One region of the Pseudomonas sp. KB-10 genome, then DNA from elsewhere that is predicted to be linked to it. Evidence: predicted binding sites of a transcription regulator. Region 1 holds the regulator's gene; each other region holds the start of a gene.

What was found. Region 1 encodes FliA, which starts transcription of late flagellar genes. Its sites were predicted from a motif close to CTAAAGTTTNNNNNNNNNNNGCCGNTAA; they were not measured.
Region 2: motA (flagellar motor stator protein MotA) is a predicted target of FliA. The motif match lies at 1,448-1,475, and genes of this name have one in related genera.
Region 3: DXK50_RS23585 (methyl-accepting chemotaxis protein) is a predicted target of FliA. The motif match lies at 1,625-1,652, and genes of this name have one in related genera.

Annotation. Positions count from the first base shown of each region.
Region 1 is NZ_QYYB01000002.1:129,749-133,024, reverse strand. It holds gene flhF (flagellar biosynthesis protein FlhF) at 1-376, shown strand, start outside; gene fleN (flagellar synthesis regulator FleN) at 464-1,294, shown strand; gene fliA (RNA polymerase sigma factor FliA) at 1,291-2,037, shown strand; gene DXK50_RS05605 (chemotaxis response regulator CheY) at 2,137-2,511, shown strand; gene DXK50_RS05600 (protein phosphatase CheZ) at 2,531-3,276, shown strand, end outside.
Region 2 is NZ_QYYB01000001.1:150,645-153,920, forward strand. It holds gene motB (flagellar motor protein MotB) at 1-538, opposite strand, end outside; gene motA (flagellar motor stator protein MotA) at 542-1,393, opposite strand; gene DXK50_RS00680 (HDOD domain-containing protein) at 1,513-3,036, shown strand; gene DXK50_RS00685 (rhodanese-like domain-containing protein) at 3,087-3,276, shown strand, end outside.
Region 3 is NZ_QYYB01000012.1:6,735-10,010, reverse strand. It holds gene DXK50_RS23595 (AraC family transcriptional regulator) at 1-498, shown strand, start outside; gene DXK50_RS23590 (FAD-dependent oxidoreductase) at 495-1,571, shown strand; gene DXK50_RS23585 (methyl-accepting chemotaxis protein) at 1,710-3,276, shown strand, end outside.

The DNA of each region.
Region 1 (3,276 bases):
GCGTCTGCAGCTGGAAAGCCTGGCCTCGGCACGCATCAACGCGAAAAATTATCTGGTTCTGGCGGCAACAAGTCAGAGCCAGGTGCTCAAGGCCGCCTACCATAGTTATAAGCGTTGTGGCCTCGCAGGCTGCATACTGACGAAACTGGACGAGGCTGCGAGTCTGGGAGAGGTTTTGGGTCTGGCTATAGGCCAGCAACTGCCGGTAGCCTATGTGACAGACGGGCCGCGAATTCCGGATGACCTGCAAGTGCCGCGCAGCCATCAGCTGGTCAGTCGTGCGGTAGGGCTGCAGGCTGCCGAGGAGCCGAGTGAAGATGCCATGGCGCAGATGTTCGCCGGCCTCTACCACAACCCGGCGCAGCGAGCCGGCTGAAGCGGCGAGAGTGTTGCACCCTTTCGCGTTACGCGAGAGTGAACGGCCTTCTGGTCAAGTCGAAGTTAGACAAGGTGTAGAGAGAACATGGGTATGCATCCCGTACAGGTGATCGCGGTGACCGGCGGCAAAGGTGGCGTCGGCAAGACCAATGTGTCGGTGAATCTGTCCATGGCCCTGGCCGATCTCGGCCGTCGGGTGATGCTGCTGGACGCCGACCTGGGGCTGGCCAACGTTGACGTGCTGCTGGGGTTGGCGCCCAAGCGCACGCTGGCCGATGTCATCGCGGGTGAGTGCGACCTGCGTGATGTTCTGCTGCAGGGGCCGGGCGGCATCCGTATCGTGCCGGCCGCATCCGGCACGCAGAGCATGGTCAGCCTTACGCCGATGCAGCACGCCGGCTTGATCCAGGCGTTCAGCGATATCAGCGAAAATCTTGACGTGCTAGTGATCGATACCGCTGCCGGGATCGGCGATGCGGTGGTCAGCTTCGTTCGTGCCGCTCAGGAAATCCTCGTGGTGGTATGCGACGAACCCACTTCGATCACCGACGCGTACGCCCTGATCAAGCTGCTCAACCGTGATCACGGCATCAGTCGCTTCCGTGTTCTGGCCAATATGGCCCACAGCCCGCAGGAAGGGCGCAATCTCTTTGCTAAGCTGACCAAGGTGACGGATCGCTTCCTTGATGTCGCCCTGCAGTACGTCGGTGCCGTGCCCTACGATGAATGTGTGCGTAAAGCCGTGCAGAAACAGCGCGCAGTCTATGAAGCCTTCCCTCGTTCCAAGTGCGCTCTGGCGTTCAAGGCGATTGCCCAGAAGGTTGACACCTGGCCGCTGCCGGCCAATCCCCGTGGCCATCTGGAGTTTTTCGTCGAGCGTCTGGTGCAGCAACCGACCGCAGACTCGGCCGTATGACAGCAGCCTCTGGACTTCGTATGTACAACAAGGCGCAGGCGCAGGACTCCCAGCATCAGCTGATCGAACGCTATGCCCCTCTGGTCAAGCGCATTGCTTATCACCTGCTGGCCCGTTTACCGGCCAGCGTGCAAGTCGACGATCTCATTCAGGCGGGCATGATCGGCCTGCTCGAAGCCTCACGCAAATACGACTCCGGCAAAGGTGCCAGTTTCGAAACCTTCGCCGGTATTCGTATTCGTGGCTCGATGCTCGATGAGGTGCGCAAGGGCGATTGGGCGCCGCGTTCGGTGCACCGCAACAGCCGTATGGTCAGCGATGCCATTCGCGCCGTTGAAGCGAGAACCGGGCGTGACGCTAAAGATCAGGAAGTTGCGGCCGAACTCCAATTGAGTCTGGAGGATTACTACGGCATTCTTGGCGACACTTTGGGCAGCCGCCTGTTCAGCTTCGACGACCTGTTACAGGACGGCGAGCATGGCGGGCTGCACGAAGACGCCGGGCACACCCACCTCGAACCTTCGCGGGACCTCGAAGACGAACGCTTCCAGGCGGCCTTGGCCAACGCCATCGCCGGCTTGCCGGAGCGTGAACGTCTGGTGCTAGCGCTGTATTACGATGAAGAATTGAACTTGAAGGAAATCGGTGAAGTGCTGGGGGTTAGCGAGTCGCGCGTGAGCCAGTTGCACAGTCAGTGCGCGGCGCGTTTGCGCTCGCGGCTGAGTGAATGGCGCGCTGGCTGAAGGCGGCGTACTCGCAGGCAGAAACGGTTTCATGATTAAAGGACGTAGTTGCGAGCGCAATACGTTTGGGACTGTACGGAGGTCGACTTGGACAAGAACATGAAAATCCTCATCGTTGACGATTTCTCGACGATGCGACGGATCATCAAGAACCTCTTGCGGGACTTGGGTTTCACCAACACCGCGGAAGCCGATGACGGGACTTCGGCGCTGCCGATGCTGCAAAGCGGCAGCTTCGACTTTCTGGTGACCGACTGGAACATGCCCGGCATGACCGGCATCGACCTGCTGCGTGCCGTGCGTGCCGATGAGCGTCTCAAGCACTTGCCGGTGCTGATGGTGACCGCTGAAGCCAAGCGTGATCAGATCATCGAGGCGGCCCAGGCCGGCGTGAATGGCTATGTGGTCAAACCCTTCACCGCCCAGGTGCTGAAGGAAAAGATCGAGAAGATCTTCGAGCGGGTCAACGGCTGATGCCAGCCGCGAGGGTGCTATGGAACACGATGACTCCACGCTGGGTGACCTTGAGTCGACCCTGAAAAACAACGCCCGCGATCTGGTCGACAGCCTCGAACAAGGCAATTTCGGCGCCGCGGTGCAACTGATCAACGAGCTCAACAAGGTCCGCGACCGCGGGCTTTATCACGAAGTCGGCAAACTGACCCGTGAGCTGCACAACGCTATCGTCAACTTTCAGCTCGACCCGCGTATGCCGCATGCTCAGGAGCTGTCGCAGATCGCCGACGCTACCGAACGCCTGAACTACGTCGTGACCATGACCGAGAAGGCCGCCAACCGGACCATGGATCTGGTCGAGCAGAGCGCGCCGCTGGTCAATGACCTGAGCGACGAGGCACACAGCCTGAGCGTCGAATGGGGCCGCTTCATGCGCCGCGAAATCGGTGCCGATGGCTTTCGCGAGCTGGCCAAGCGTGTCGAGCTATTCCTCGCCCGTAGCGAGCGAGACGGCGCCAAGCTTTCCGGCCACCTCAACGACATTTTGCTGGCGCAGGACTATCAGGACCTTACCGGTCAGGTGATCAAGCGTGTCACCCAGCTGGTGACCGAAGTGGAAAGCAACCTGCTCAAGCTGGTGCTTATGGCCAGCCAGGTCGACCGTTTTGCCGGCATTCAGCACGACCACGAAGTGCTGCGCGCCGAACAGGAAAAATTAAAAGAACCATCGCGGGGTGAAGGTCCGCAGATTCATGCCGATAAGCGTGATGACGTTGCCTCCAG
Region 2 (3,276 bases), on a different contig from region 1:
AGTAGGGCTGCAGGTTGGCACTGCCGAGGGCGAACATCGGCCGGTTTTCGGCATCCATGATCTGGATGCGCAGACCATCCTGGGTGATCTCGAACAGAATCTGATCCTTGAAGCGCTGCAGCTCGGGATTTTCCTCGACCTTGTTCTGCAGTTCCTGCAACAGCAGCTCCAGGCGCTCCTGCTCCATCTTCTCGGCCAGGGTTTCGATCTGATCGGTGCTGACGCCCGTCTCGTCCGGCTGGCTCTCCGGCGTTTCGGATATATCCGGGTTGAGCGTGCGCTCGGGCGCCGGCGTCGGCGTGCCACCCAGATCGATAGCATAGGGACTGGCGCTTTCGGTGAAGCCGATGGGGTCCTGGAAATAACCGGAGATGGCCTTCTTCTGCTCTGGCGTGGCCGATGTCATCAGCCACATCACCAGAAAGAAAGCCATCATCGCGGTAGCGAAGTCGGCGAAGGCGATCTTCCAGGCACCGCCATGGTGCCCGCCCGCGACCTTCTTGACTCGCTTGACGATGATGGGTTGGTTGTTTTCCATGACTTAGCTGCCGCGCATGGCCTGTTCGAGCTCGCTGAAGCTCGGACGATGCGCCGGATACAGCACCTTGCGCCCGAACTCTACAGCCAGGGTCGGCGGCATGCCCGAGGCGGAAGCGACCAGGGTCGCCTTGATCGCTTCGTAGAGGTTCAGCTCTTCCTTGGCGTCGTGCTCCAGGGCATTGGAAAGCGGGCCGAAGAATCCGTACGACGCGAGAATGCCGAGGAAGGTACCGACCAGCGCGGTCCCTACCTTCTCACCGATCTGGGCATTGTCCGCCTCGGCCAGAATCGACATGGTGATCACGATACCCAACACCGCCGCAACGATACCCATGGCCGGCATGCCATCGGCGACCTTGGCGACAGCGTGCGCCGGGTGTTCAACTTCTTCCTTGAGGCTGGTCAGCTCCATGTCGAACAGGCCTTCGAGTTCGTGCGGAGCCATGTTGCCGGAGGACATGATGCGCAGGTAATCGCAGATGAAGGCGGTCATGCGCGCGTCCTTCAGTACCGCCGGGTACTTGCTGAAGATCGGGCTGGCATTGGGGTCCTCGACGTCCGCCTCGATGGCCATCATGCCCTCGCGGCGACTCTTGTTGAGGATCTCGTACAGGAGCTTGAGCACTTCCAGGTAGTACGTGTGGGTGAAGCGGCTGCCGAACATACTCAGCGACTTCTTGAACACGGTCATGAACATGCTGCCCGGGTTGGCCTGGAGGAATGCCCCCAACGCCGCACCGCCGATAATCAGAACCTCGAAGGGGTGAACCAATGCCATGAACTTGCCGCCCGAGAGTATGAACCCACCGAGCACGCAGCCGAAAACAACAATGATGCCTATGATTCTTACCATGAAATAAACGCTTACAGAGCCAAGAGGATGGGCTATTAAAAACTGCCCTTCTAATTATCGGAACTTATACGCCAGACTATAGCCAGTTATGGTCAAAAGCCAGTTCGACTCGAGCCAATATGTCGACGCCAAAGTCCCCGCCACGCACACTGGACGCCTGGGTACAGCACCTGGGCAAGTTGCCGCTGCCAATCGAGCAGCAGCAGCACGCGCGCATACGTCGCATCCTCGCTGACAGCCGCCGCACCTGGCGTGAAATCGCCGAGGCGATCGAGTCGAGCCCGTCCTTCGCCCTGCAGGTACTGCGCGAAGCCAACCAGTCCAGCAACAGCCTCAGCGATCCGGCTGAAAGCGTCGAAACCGCACTTTCACGCCTGGGCCTGAGCCGCTGCGAAGCCCTGCTCAGCCAGGCACCTGCATTGCCCGAGCACGAAATCCCTCAGGCGTTTCGCCAGATCCTGCTGATCAGCCTGCACGCCAGTCAGCAGGCCCGCGGCCTGTTCGGCGCCCGCCTGGCGCGCCTGTGGAATGAGCTGCATGGCTGCAGCCTGCTGTTTCTCGCGCCGATCTGGCCGTTGCTGTGCGCCCATCCACAACTGCTGGAAGCCTGGGAACAACGCGTGCTGCTCAAGGGCGAACGGCCGGCGGCGGTGGAAAAGGACCTGCTGGGGGTCAGCCTGATTCAACTGTGCCTCAGGCTGGCCGAACGCTGGCGCCTGCCGGAATGGATCGTCCGTGGTTATCGCCTGCTGGAGCGTGACCGCCGGCAGTTGGTCAAGGCGCTGCACATTGCCCGCGACAACAAACATCCGCTGCATCAACAACAGATGCTCGACGAAGACACGCCCCTGCGTCACTGGCTCACCCAGCCAAGCAACTGCGTGCTGCTGGCCAACGGCCTGGCGGTATCGGCCCACCACGCCTGGGACACGCCACACAGCCTGCGCTGGCAGCGTCTAACCGGGCTGTATCTGCAGATTCCCTTGGGCGAGCTGCAGCAGGAGGTGCACCAGCACGCTGTCAGCAGCGCCCGCCTGATTGACGACGCAGCGCTCTGGCATCCCGCCCAGGCCTTGATCTGGCCATGGGACGCCCATCGCCTGAAACCTGCCGTCAGCGCCCCGCCACCGCCAAAACGTGACGACCTCGCGCTCTGGCGTCAGCATTGCGCGCGCCTGCTGGCCGAACCCAGCAGCTTCACCAACGTCCCGCAACTGACCGCGTGCGCTCGCGATGCACTGCAAGCCTGTGGCCTCAAGCGCGTCCTGCTGATGCTCGCCGACCGCCAGCACACCCGCCTGCAGACCCAGCAACAGGCCGGCCTTGATGCCGGCGCGGCGAACCTCAGCCTCGACCCGGCGCAGAGCCAGGTGTTGAAACGCCTGCTCGCCGAGCCAGGCCAGCTGCGTATCACGCCGAGTAACATGGCGCAGTTTTCTGCCCTGCTGCCGGGCAACCTCAAGGCCCTGTTCCCCAGCGAGCACCTGCTACTGCGCTCTGTGGCCAACAGTGGCCGAGTGGTGATGCTGGTTGTAGCCGATCAAGGCGGCCAACCACTGAATGACGTCAGCCTGCAGGCCTTCGCCAAGACCGCCCAGTGCATCGAGCGCGCGCTGAGCAGCTTTTCCAGACGCGGGCGCTGAACAGTTCCGTTTCCGCTACAATCGACCTCTTTTCACACGAGGAGGCCGCGATGTCCGCCTTCGACAATCTGCCGCTGGTGATCGAGCCGGCCGAGCTGGCCGGGCGCCTGGACGCAGCCGACCTGATCCTGCTCGACCTGAGCAGCGCAGCGCGCTACACCGCAGGCCACATACCCGGCGCGCGCTGGGTGGATGCCAAGCGCACGCAACTGGGGCAACCTCCGGCCCCCGGCCTGCTGC
Region 3 (3,276 bases), on a different contig from region 1:
GCGGACCCGGCGCCCTGGCAGGCGGTGTTTCGCGCGCCGCTGCAGTTCGATGCCGAGGAAAGCCTGCTGCGTTTCCCTCGTGCCGCGTTCGAGCAGCGCCTGGACGATGGCAACCCGGAGCTGGCCGAGCACAACGAGACGGTGTTGCGGCGCAATCTGGAGCAATTGCAGGCGGCCAGTTGCAGCGAGCGGGTGCGCAGTTGTCTGGAGGCGCAATTGCCCGATGGCGAGCCCTCCGCCGAGCGCATTGCCCAGACCCTGCATCTGAGCCTGCGCAGCCTGCAGCGTCACCTGGCCGAGGAGGGCACCAGCTACGAGGCGCTGCTCGGCGAGACGCGCCACGCCCTGGCCCTGCGGCATATGCGCGACCCGCGCTGTTCGATCAGCGAGATTGCCTACCTGCTCGGCTTCAGCGACAGCAGCAGCTTCGGCCGAGCGTTCAAGCGCTGGACCGGGCAGACGCCGAGCCAGTACCGCGACGGATGCAGCGACGCATGACCCGGTACGACCTGATCCTGGCCGGGGCTGGCCATGCCCATCTTGGTGTGTTGCGCCGCTGGGCCCTGGTGGAGCGCCCGCCCGGTCGTATCGCCTTGCTCAGTATCGGGCCCGAGGCCTGGTATGCCGGCATGTTGCCGGGGCTGATCAGCGGCCGGTTCAGCCCGGACGATTGCCGCGTGGAGCTGCAGCCGCTGTGCCGTGCAGCCAAGGTCGATCTGATCGAGGGCGAGATCGCTGCGCTCGATGCCGATGCGCGGATCCTGCAACTCGAATACGGACGCCGCCTGCATGGCGAATGGTTGTCGCTCAACGTCGGTGCCGGCATGGCCATCCCGCCGCAGCAGGGCGATGCCATGCAGGTGCTGGCCGCCAGGCCCATCGACAAGCTGCTCGAAGGCTGGCAGCAGTGGCAGGCCGAGCCGCGGCGCATGGCCATTCTCGGTGGCGGAGCCGGCGGCGTAGAGCTGGCCCTGGCACTGGCCGACCAGGTACCGGCGCTGGCGCTGTTCTGTGGCGGCACCTTGCTCGATGGTCTTTCACCGGGGCTGCGCCTGCGCGCGCTGGGCCATCTGCGTCAGCGCGGCGTACAGGTGCGCGAACATTGTCCGATCGGGCGGATCGAGGATGACTGGCTGCTCAGCGGCGACGAGCCGGTATGGCGTGGCCGGCGCCTGCTGCTGGCCAGTGGTGCGCGACCCTGGCCGTGGCTGACAGCCAGCCAGCTGGCCAGCGATGCCGGCGGATTCATCGCCATTCGTCCGACTCTGCAGAGCGAATCCCATGCGCAGATCTTCGCCGTCGGCGACAGCGCCAGCCTCGACGGCATGCGTCGCAGCGGGCGATTCGCGGTGCGTCAGGCGCCGGTACTCGGTGCCAACCTTCAGGCGGCGTTACAGGGCCGCCCGCTGCGTCAGTACCGTGCGCAATGGCAGAGCCTGGCGCTGCTTGCCACCGGTGATGGTGGAGCGTTGCTGGGCTGGCATGACTGGAGCGCTGGCGGGCAGTTGTACGGGCATTGCAAGGACTGGCTGGACCGACGCTTCTTAAAGCGCCACCGCATGGTGGGTTAACCATCGGAAACCCAGGCCGGGGCGCTTACGCCGGAAGCGTTTTCCTCCCGCCGCTAATGCCCGGCGGCTAGGCGTCGATACAGTGACTGGGTGCACCCACCGAAGGCGGCGCTGGAAGCCTGTTCGATCAGTCTGCCAATGGGCGGACCGTCTAAATTCATGACGGCGTACTACCAAAGTTTTATGGTGCAGGTGCTTCCAGGCTGTTCGAATCCGGGTCATGGTGCCCGGTCGTATGCTTATTTTCGTCGGGCCTGTCGAACACGTAGCCGCTGCCCAGGGTGCGTGGGATATTCAAGGAGAGAACCCGCCGTGACCCCGTCCGCCTACAGCGCCTCGCGCACCAGAACAAGAACTCTGAGGTCGGTCATGCAAGCTGCCTTTATCCGTTCACCCGTTGCCTGCCTTCTCCACGCCCTGGGGCTGGCCGCGCTGATGCTGGTCTACCAGCAGGTGCAGCTACCGGCCTATGTCAGCGTGCCGTCCCTCCTGTTGCTGGCGCTCTGGCCCTGGCTCGGCCCCTGGCAGCGTCGTGACGATGCCGCGCCCGTCGTTCGACCCGCTGCCGCGACGGACTTCGTCGAACTCAGCCGCGGCCTGTCGCGACATACCTGCCACAACGCGCTGTCTGCGGCCAGGGTCGCCCACGCGGTCAAGCATCTGGCCGAGCGTCTGCAGTCGCAACTGGCCGCGGTGCAACAAGTCAGCCAGGCGGCCGAGGCCATCACCCACACCGAGCAGGACAGCGCTGGCCGTGCCGAACACACCCTGGCGGCCGCGCAGCATGTGCGTGAAGCCAGTGCCAGCGGCCAGGCCGAGCTCAGCCAGGCCATTGCGCGCATGCAGCAGCTCAGCGCGCAAACCCTGGCCAGCCGCGAGCTGATCGATGGGCTGGGTAGTCGTACCGAACAGATCGAGCAGGTCACCCAGGTGATCCAGTCCATCGCCAGCCAGACCAACCTGCTGGCGCTCAACGCCGCCATCGAAGCCGCACGCGCCGGCGAGATGGGCCGGGGATTTGCCGTAGTCGCCGACGAGGTGCGCAACCTCGCCGCGCGCACCGCCAGCGCCACCGAGGAAGTCAGCCAGATGATCGCCGACATCCGTCAGCAGAGCACGGCGGTGGTCGCCCACATTCAGCGTCAGAGCGTCGAGCTGGAGCAGGCCGCGCAGCAGATCGAGACCGCCGGCAGCCGCCTGCATGGCATTGCCGATCAGGCCGAGGAGGTCGAACAGCAGGTGGCGCAGATCAGCGCCGGCACTGCCGACAACCATCAGCGCCTGGCCAGCCTGTCGGCGGCTGCGCTGCAGCTGCAGGACGATGTGCAGGGCAGCGAAGGGCAGACGCGGCAGCTCGCCGCTGCCGCCGATCACCTGGTCGGCCAGGCCGAGACGGTCAGCGAACAGCTCGCCGAAGTGGGCCTGGACGACTATCACCAGCGCGCCTATGACCTCGCCCGCGAGGGTGCGGCAGCCATAGCCGCGCAGTTCGAACAGGATCTGCAGGGTGGCCGCATCAGCCTCGACGACCTGTTCGATCGCCACTACCAGCCGATACCCGGCACCCGGCCGCAGAAATATCGCACGCGTTTCGACCAGTACGCCGATCAGGTGCTGCCGGCGCTGCAGGAGCCCTTGCTCAAGCGCCACGAAGGGCTGGTGTTCGCCATCTCCACCACCCCGGAAGGCTACGTGCCGACCCATA